One region of the Bradyrhizobium sp. FW305-F6 genome, then DNA from elsewhere that is predicted to be linked to it. Evidence: predicted binding sites of a transcription regulator. Region 1 holds the regulator's gene; the other holds the start of a gene.
The links. The regulator LexA, encoded in region 1, represses DNA repair genes until DNA is damaged. The targets are predictions, from matches to a motif close to TGTTCNNNNTGTGTTCNG.
Positions count from the first base shown of each region.

Region 2: the regulator LexA is predicted to act here: its motif matches at 3,671-3,688, upstream of AC3WLX_RS07230 (ImuA family protein).

Region 1 covers NZ_JBYSYD010000001.1:22,526-27,352, reverse strand. Annotated here, with positions in the region: gene AC3WLX_RS00135 (HAD family hydrolase) at 1-46, shown strand, start outside; gene AC3WLX_RS00130 (hypothetical protein) at 204-398, shown strand; gene AC3WLX_RS00125 (molybdopterin molybdotransferase MoeA) at 612-1,823, shown strand; gene lexA (transcriptional repressor LexA) at 2,000-2,701, shown strand; gene AC3WLX_RS00115 (hypothetical protein) at 3,088-3,522, shown strand; gene AC3WLX_RS00110 (ComEC/Rec2 family competence protein) at 3,649-4,827, opposite strand, start outside.
Region 2 covers NZ_JBYSYD010000001.1:1,503,043-1,507,869, forward strand. Annotated here, with positions in the region: gene AC3WLX_RS07220 (error-prone DNA polymerase) at 1-1,328, opposite strand, end outside; gene AC3WLX_RS07225 (Y-family DNA polymerase) at 1,325-2,920, opposite strand; gene AC3WLX_RS07230 (ImuA family protein) at 2,817-3,605, opposite strand; gene AC3WLX_RS07235 (putative DNA modification/repair radical SAM protein) at 3,769-4,827, shown strand, end outside.

The sequences.
Region 1 (4,827 bases):
CTCGCCGCGCGATGTCGGGAACGCACTGAAGGCCTTGGGCATCTAAGGCGACGCAAGAGCCGGAGAACCCTCTTTTCCGCGACTAAATTACGTCGCGATGTGGAACCCAATCGCTTTGTGCATTTTTACACAGAGTTCCCGGAACGGAATACCACCCTTCGGACTCATGAATCCGTTGGGGACTTCTACATTGGACTGACGACGTGCTGGGCAAAACCTACCTTACAAAGCAAGCCTCTCTCCTGCTTGAATTCGCCAGAACCACCTCGGATTCGGACCTATCTGCCAAGCTCATCAGCAAGGCGGCCGACCTGAAATCCCAGGCCGATCCGCTGCCCGACAAGGATCAAGGCCCCAGGGCGCCGGACGTCGAGCGGGACCGGCGGAGCGGGAGTTGACCGATGCCGGCCGTGGCGCTCGTCCTTCTTGTCCTCGTCATGGCGATCCTCGTGCCGGTCTTTCTCGCCTGCCGGATCCTGCCGCGACGGACGTGAGCTGCATTCCACACGAGCGAGATCACGCACGACATTCCGCGGGCGGCTTTGCCTCACGCGCCTCCTCGGCTAGAACACTGCGGCCCCATAGCCGATGTGCTCAGCAGGAGTTCACCCGTGGCCTTGATGCCGGTTTCTGACGCGCTCGCGGCGGTGCTGGCCGATGCCGAGCCGCTGGCCGAAGAGACGGTTGCCCTCGACCAGGCCTACCATCGCGTGCTCGCGCGCGACCTCGCGGCGCGGCGCACGCAACCGCCCGAAGCGATGTCGGCGATGGACGGCTACGCGGTGCGCGCGGCCGACGCAGCCACGATCAATTCCAGGCTTAATGTGACCGGCGAGGTCGCAGCCGGCCGTCCGTTCGCCGGAACAGTCGGCCCCGGCGAAGCCGTGCGAATCTTCACCGGGGGCGTCATTCCCGACGGCGCCGACGCGGTGGTGATCCAGGAGGACACCGTCGCGGACGGCAGCGGCGTCACGATCAAGGAGGCCGCGATTCCCGGGAGGCACATCCGCCCCGCCGGCGTCGACTTTGCTGAAGGCGACGTGCTGCTGCGCAAGGGAACTCGTCTCACCGAGCGCGATCTCGCGCTCGCCGCCGCAATGAACCACCCGCACCTTGCCGTCTGCCGTCGTCCGAAGGTCGCGATCCTCGCCACCGGAGACGAACTCGTGACGCCCGGCACCAGGCCGGGACCCGGCCAGATCGTCTATTCCAACGGCTATGCCCTGCATGCGCTGGCGCGCAGCGAGGGCGCCGAGACCATCGACCTCGGCATTGCCGCCGACACGCTGGAATCCACGTCCGCGGGCATCCGCCGGGCCCGCGAGCGCGGTGCCGACATCCTGGTCACGACCGGCGGTGCGTCGGTCGGCGACCACGACCTGGTCCAGCAGGCGCTGAGAGACGAAGGCATCGCGATGGCGTTCTGGAAGATCGCGATTCGGCCGGGCAAGCCGATGATGCACGGACGGCTCGACGCCATGCGCGTGATCGGCCTGCCGGGCAATCCCGTCTCATCCTACGTGTGCGCCTTCCTGTTCATGGTGCCGCTGATTCGTGCGCTGTCGGGCCGCTCCAACATTCGTCATCAAAGAGAGCGCGCCGTGCTGGGCCGCGACCTCGGTGCCAACGACCAGCGCGAGGATTACCTGCGCGCACGCCTGGAGCTGCGCGAGGACGGCACACCCGTCGCCGTCCCCGTCAATCATCAGGACTCTTCGCTGCTTGCGAATCTCGCTGCGGCACAGGTACTTCTCGTGCGCGCACCATTCGCGCCGAAGGCTGAGGCCGGCACGCCTTGCGAGGTGCTGCGGCTTCCGGTCTGAGCTCCGGGCCCGCACGTATTCCGCGAGCCTCGCCCCGTTCACCGTAAATTAAGCAGTTGCGGAACACATATCGAACATATAGGGTCCGTTCATGATTTGTTTCGAGGATGTAGCGGCTTATTGCCGAATTCATCGTCTCGGAATCGAACGACATCAACCGGGGGACTTAGGTCGAGATGTTGACGCGCAAACAATACGAGCTTCTGCGGTTCATCAGCGAGCGTCTGAAGGAAAGCGGCGTGCCGCCGTCCTTCGACGAGATGAAGGATGCGCTCGACCTGCGCTCGAAGTCGGGCATTCATCGCCTGATCACGGCGCTCGAGGAGCGCGGCTTCATCCGCCGCCTCCCCAACCGCGCCCGTGCCATCGAGGTGATCAAGCTGCCCGAGCTCCAGGCCGCCGCCGGCAATCGCCGCGGCTTCACCCCGAGCGTCATCGAGGGCAATCTCGGCAAGGTGCGCGCGAGCTCCAGCCCGCCCGCGGACGAGGGTGAACGGCCCGTAGCGGTGCCGGTGATGGGTCGCATCGCGGCCGGCACGCCCATCGAGGCGTTGCAGACCCGCAGCCACACCATCAGCGTGCCGCCCGACATGCTCGGCTCGGGCGAGCATTATGCGCTCGAGGTGCGCGGCGATTCGATGGTCGAGGCCGGCATCCTCGACGGCGACATGGCGCTGATCCAGCGCAACGAGAGCGCCGATACCGGCGACATCGTGGTCGCGCTGATCGACGACGAGGAGGCCACGCTCAAGCGCTTCCGCCGCCGCGGCGCCTCGATCGCGCTCGAGCCTGCCAATGCCGCCTACGAGGTGCGCATCCTGCCGCCGAACCGCGTGAAGATTCAGGGCAAGCTGATCGGGCTCTATCGAAAGTACTGAGCTTATCGAGCACGCCGCGCGCTTTCGACCGGCACCCTCGCTCCAAGATTGGAGCGGACGCTTCGTCCGCTTCGGCTGGATGGTCCCTCTGGTTCTGCGCTGACTGTCCGGCCCCTCCTTCTGCGCGACTTCCTGGTTCGCAAGCGCAGGCGTGCAGTCATTTCGCGCCAACCATCCGAGTTGATGCCGGCCGTCGCTGATCCGCGCTGCCGAATGCATCGACGCGCAGTTTGTTCCTAATCGCGCCGAGAAAGATAATGTGATCGCGTGCTGCGGACGCGAGCCGCAGATTTGCCCATAACCAAGCAGAGCGTCGCAGGCTCACTCTGAGAGAGGCCTGCGCCTCGAAGAGACGCGGGTCGCCATCTTCGCATGAGGAGCACCCGATGTGTGACTATAGCCTGCATGCCGTCGCGACACGCCCCGCCGAAGTCGGCGAGACGATCGTCACGACAACCTTCCGCGGCACCTCGACGCGCGGCTTCGCCTCCGCAGCCGATCTCTCCGTCGCGGTCTGCCTGCTGCCGGGAACGGAGCTCGCCTTCGCCGACAACGTCCGCTACGACAATCGCTGGATCTGGACGCGCACCGTCAACTCACGCGTCGGCAAGTTCGGCAAGATCGACCCGCACATTCCCGATCGGCATCACGATGCGATCGAATTCCCCGACGGCAGATACGTGCTGGTGACACAGCTCGTCGAAGGCCAGCGCGCAACCGTGCTGCAACTGCCAGTGACCCAGGCGGTGGGCGAACGCGAGCACAAGCCGCAGATCGTCGCCGACACGCGGTCCCCGATCGCACGCCAGCCGATCGGCTGATCGGTCGAGGCCCCCGGCGGATCGGTCGAGGGCCGGAAGTTGAAATGCCATCGCCGGCCGAGGCCGGCGAGATGGTATGGTTTGCGTCCTGCGCAGTCTCGCCGGACCGCCGCCCCGCATCGATCCTCAATCGTCAGCCTGCAAGTCGGTCTCCGATGGCGTTGCATCCCGGCTGCGCGGCGCGACCGTCCTCGGCGCAAGGTTGCCGTCGAAATCGCCTTCGCCGGCGCCTGCCGGCAGCCAGGGGCGACTGGCGCCTCTCGCCCTCACCGCCTGAACGGCAAAGCCGTCGCCACGCTGCGTCAACGCCAGCGCGCCTTGGCTCGCAAGACGCGGCCTGTCGACGACCATCGCCGCGCAATCGGGCGGCGCGGGACGCGCCGTCACCACCAGCGCCGCGCGGCTGCAATCGTCGGCCAGCGCGTCGATGCGCAGGGACAGCGCGACCAGCCGTCCGTCCGCGAGCGGCGTCACGCAGCCGGCCTCGTCACACGACACACCGTCGGCCAACGAGGTGCTGCCGGCATCGCGCGGATCGGCATCGGCCGCCAGCCACTGCTTGAGCAGGAAGCTGTCCTTGCTCGCGCGGATCACATGCAGTCGGCCGTCCCTGCCCCGCACGGCGACGCTGGCACCGTCCCCGGCAATCAGGACGTCTGGCTGCCGAACCGACAAGCCCCAGGCGATGGACACCAGCAGCACCAGGGCACCGCACCAGCGCAGGGGCGTTCGCAACAGCCCCATCACGATGATGCCGAGGCTCGCCGCGATCAGCGGCGCGATCCCGAACGTGGGGATGCGGCCGACCGCGCCCGGCAACGCCGCCACCCAGCGCGAGACCGCGACCATCCACTCGATGCCGATCCCCATCAGCCACCAGAACACGCCGTCGAGCCCGAAGGGCGCGGCGAGCAGTCCCAAAAGCCCGGCCGGCATCACCAGCGCCGAGACCACCGGCATCGCGCCGAGATTGGCGAGCACGCCGTAGGGCGTCACGCGATGGAAGTGGAAGGCGGCGTAGGGCGTGGTCGCAAGCCCCGCGATCAAGGAGGCCAGGAACAGCACCGCGATCTCGCGGCCGCCCCACAGCGCGATCCGCGCCGTCGCGGAATGATCGGGCGATGCGAGCAGATTCGGCATGCCGATCTGCACCAGGGCAACGAGACCGAGCGTGGCCGCAAACGACATCTGGAAGCTCGGGTGAACCAGCGCTTCGGGCGCGACCGCGAGCACGACAAGCGCGGCCACTGCCAGGGTGCGGAACGTGATGGCGCGGCGGTCGACCATCACCGCGATCAGCACCAC
Region 2 (4,827 bases), 1.5 Mb from region 1:
ACGTCCTCGGTCAGGCCCAGCGCCTTGCCGACGTCGCGGATGGCGCTGCGCGGGCGGTAGTGGATGACGGTGGCGATGATGGCGGCGCGGTGGCGGCCGTAGCGGCGGTAGACATATTGCATCACCTCCTCGCGCCGGGAATGCTCGAAATCGACGTCGATATCGGGCGGCTCCAGCCGCTCCTTGGAAATGAAACGCTCGAACAACAGGTCGACCTTGGTCGGGTCGACCGAGGTGACGCCGAGCACGTAGCACACGGCCGAGTTCGCCGCCGAGCCGCGGCCCTGGCACAGGATGTTCTGGCTGCGCGCGTAGTGGACGATATCGTGCACGGTGAGGAAGTAATGCGCGTATTTCAGCTCGGCGATCAGCGCGAGCTCCTTGTTCAGCGTCGCCCGCAGCTTTGCGTCGATCTTGTCGATGCCGCCGAAATATTTGTCGACGCCCGCCCAGGTGAGGTCCTCCAGATGCCCCTGCGCGGTCTTGCCCGGCGGCACCGGCTCGTCCGGATACTGGTATTTGAGCTGGTCGAGCGAGAAGTCGATCTTGTCTGCAAAACGCATGGTCTGCGCGATCGCCTCGGGGAAATCGCGGAACAACCGCGCCATCTCGCGTGGCGTCTTCAGAAAACGCTCGGCATTGGCTTCCAGCTTCCTTCCGATCGCCGCGATCGTGGTCTTTTCCCGGATGCAGGTCAGCACGTCCTGAAGCGGACGGCGGCGGGGATCGTGATAGAGCACCTCGTTGGTCGCGAGCAGCGGCACCTTGGCCTTCATCGCGAGATCATCGAGCCGCGCCAGGCGACGCTTGTCGTCGCCGCGATAGAGCAGGCTCGCCGCCAGCCACACGCCCTCAGCGCGGCTCGCCTTCAGCTTTGCGAGCACATCCAGCACCTGCGACGGCTCGAAGCGATGCGGCAGCGTCAGGACCAGGAGCTGGCCTTCCGAGAATTCCAGGAGATCGGCGAAGGTGAGACGGCACTCGCCCTTCTCGATCCGCGTGATGTCGTCGCCGCGCTTGCCCCTTGTGAGAAGCTGGCAGAGCCGGCCATAGGCGGCGCGATCGCGCGGATAGACCAGGATGTCGGGCGTATCGTCGCTGAAGACGATGCGCGCGCCGATCAGCAGCTTCGGCTTGTGCAGCACCTCGTCATTGTCGAGCTCCTTGTAGGCCCGCACCACGCCCGCGAGCGTGTTGTGGTCGGCAATGCCGATCACCGGAATCTCCAAAGCGCTCGCCTGATGCACATAGGCGCGCGGATCCGAACCGCCGCGCAGGAAGGAAAAGTTCGTGGTGATGCCGATCTCGGCATAAGCGGGGCTGTTCATGCGAAGAGACCGTGCACATACCAGCCGGGAGACGCGGGCTTGCCGTCACCGTCGAACACCTCGCCTTCATAAAGACCGTCGCGAAAAATCCAGAACCGCAGGCCTTCGGCATCCTCGATGCGGAAATAGTCCCGCGTCAGCTGCTTGCCGTCCTGCCGCCACCATTCCATGGCGATGCGCTCGGGCCCTTCCACCCGCACCACCGCATGCAGTGCACGCCGCCAGGTGAACTGATGCGGCGGGCCATCGGGCACGGTCGCGAACGGCACCTTGATGGGTTCCGGCTTGTCGAACAGGCGCAAGGGGCGCAGCGGCGGCTCGCTCTCGGTGCGAGCAGGCCATTCGGCCTGCATGGCAGCCGCGAGATGGTGCTGCGCCGATGCGGCCAGCACCGCGCGTTCGGGGATATGGGTGTCCTGCGGCAGGTGCACGACGACGCGCTTGCCGCCGATGCGGGCGGCGATGCGGTCGATCAGCGCGGCAAGCTCGTCATTGTCATGGACGTGGGCGTCGAGATCGCGCTGCTCCTGCACCACGATCTCGGTGCGGCTCGCCGACAATCGCACCATGTCGAAGCCGAAGCCGGGATCGAGGGGATCGGCGAGCGCATCGAGCCGCTCGCGGAACAGGCGGTCGATCACCGCGCTACGCGTCACGGGACGCCCGGTCTCGACCGTGATCGTACGCACCACGCCGTCGGTGCGGAAGAAGGCGGCTTCCAGCCGGCGTGCGCCCTTGCCCTGTTTCTCCATCGAGGCAATCAACGTGTCCGCCAGGCGCGACAGCGTCATTGCGATCATTGTGTCGGTCGCGATCGGCTCGGCGAAGCGCTTCTCCACGATGTAATCGGGCAGCGGCTTGCGCGGGCTGATCGGCGCATCGCCCTGCCCCAGCGCATGCGCGAGCAGCGTGGAGAACCGCGCACCGAACCGGGCGGTGATCTCGCCCGGCGCGCGCGCGGCGACATCGCCGATGGTCTTCAGGCCGGCGCGGCGCAAGCCGGTGGTGATGGCCTCGCCCGCGCCGAGCGCGGACACCGGAAATGCGCCGATCGCCGCCGCCTCCCCGCCATCCGCAACGATGCTGCCTGAGGCCTGCCGCGTCAGCGTGCGCGCACAGACCGAAGTGCTCGCGATCGCCGCGCCGACGGCAAAGCCCTGGCGGGCCAGCGCCCGGACCAGCGTCGTGAGCAGCGTGGCCTCGCCGCCGAACAGATGCGCGCAGCCGGTGATATCCAGGAACAGCCCGTGCGGCGGATCCAGCGCCACCAGCGGCGTGAAGCGGTCGCACCAGTCGGCGATATCACTAAGCGTCTTCGCATCGGCCACGAGGTCGGCGTCGAACACGCGCAAGTCTGGGCACATCGCCCGCGCATTGGCGAGCGGCTGGCCGATATACAGGCCGAGACGCTCCGCGGCCTCGTCCAGCGCATGGATCACCAGCGCATTGTTGTCCTTGATGACGACGATGCTGGGCTCATTGTTGCTCTTACCCAGTCCGGCGCTGCTGAAGAACCGCTGAATCCGGTCGATGGGCAGGCGCGGCAGCCACAGGCTGAGAATACGTCGACGGCTCGCTGAACTGGCACTCATCACAATTCCATTCCATGATCCACCGGCCGCACGGGCCATGACGATTGCGCAACAGCTCGGCATCGAAGCGCGGCGTGCCCCAGACATCCCATGCGGCACCCGGCGGCGAATGCGCCGCGCGCAGCATCCATCGCGTTTCCGCGGTCGAGGGCAGCGGCTGCGCGGCCATCCGCAGCATCAGGCCGGTGACGCCGGAGCCTTGTGCGGCCAGCGTCAGCTTGCGGCTCGCCACCAGATCGAACTGCCTGACATCGCCCCAGAGCTCGAGCACGACGGCACCGAGCGCATCGCAGGCGAGCGCATCGGCCGAGGTGCGCAGCGCGCTCTCGACATCGGCAGCGCGCACCGTCACCACGCGGCGCGGATCGAGGCCGAGCTCGGCGAGACCGTTCATCGACAGCGCGCCGGTTTCCACTTCCGAAAAATCCTGCCGAACCCACAGCAGCGGTTTGCGTGCCGAGACGAGCCTCGCGAGACCCATGACGAAACCCGTCGCGGCCGCGCCCTGGCGCCCCTCGCAAAACACCTCATGGACCGCCGCACGCGCAAGCCCGCCCTTCAGCGCGCCATCGGCCTCGTGATGGCCGAGCGCGGCGCGATCGTGCTGATGCACGACCTCCGCAGTCTCGATGCGCTCGATCTGGCCGCGCAGGATCGCAAGCGCGCTCATACGTGCGCCGCTCATGCTTCGCCGCTCCTCAGAAGTGATTGCCGAGATTCTCAAAAAGAAGAACCTGCGGCTGGCTCATTTGTTCATGATATGTTCTAATATAAAGCTAACGGCATCCGAAGAGTCAATCGAATTGGCGCGACTTCGGATTCATGAGCGGAATCAAAGGGATTCAAATATGGACGTGCAACGCAAGCTGGAGATCCTGGCGGATGCCGCCAAGTACGACGCCTCCTGCGCCTCCAGCGGCACCGAGAAGCGGGATTCCAGCGACCGCAAGGGCATGGGCTCGACCGCGCCAGGCATGGGCATCTGCCATTCCTATGCGCCGGACGGACGCTGCATCTCGCTACTCAAGGTGCTGCTGACCAACGCCTGCAATTACGACTGCCTCTATTGCGTCAACCGCGCCTCCTCGAACGTGCCGCGCGCCCGCTTCACCATCGACGAGGTGGTCAAGCTGACGCTCGACTTCTACCGGCGCAATTACATCGAGGGCCTGTTTCTCTCTTCCGGTATCATCCGCAGCCCCGACTACACCATGGAGCAGGTGGTGAGCGTCGCGCGCAAGCTGCGCGAGGAACATCATTTCCGCGGCTACATCCACCTGAAGACCATTCCCGAAGCCGACGACGCGCTGATCGCGGAGGCCGGCAAATATGCCGACCGCCTCTCCATCAACATCGAGATGCCTGAGGAAACGAGCCTGCAGCAATTCGCGCCAGAGAAGGACGTCCGCGCGATCCGCCGCACCATGGGGCGGCTGCGGCTGAAGCTGGACGAGGCCGAGGAGAACCGCGCGACGAAGACCAAGGCCAAGCCGCAGCGCTTCGCGCCGGCTGGACAGAGCACGCAGATGATCGTCGGCGCGGACAGCGCGAACGACCACACCATCCTGCACACCAGTGCCAATCTCTACGGCTCGTACAAGCTGCGGCGCGTCTATTATTCTGCCTTCAGCCCGATCCCCGATGCCAGCCGCGCCTTGCCGCTGGTGCAGCCGCCGCTGCTGCGCGAGCACCGGCTCTACCAGGCCGACTGGCTGATGCGGTTCTACGGCTTCGACGTTGCGGAGATCGTCGACGACAGCGCGATGCTGCCGCTCGACATCGATCCCAAGCTCGCCTGGGCGCTGCGTCACCGCGACCGCTTTCCGCTCGACGTCAACCGCGCCAGCCGCGAGGAGCTGCTGCGCGTGCCGGGCTTCGGCACCAAGGCGGTCGAACGCATCATCGCG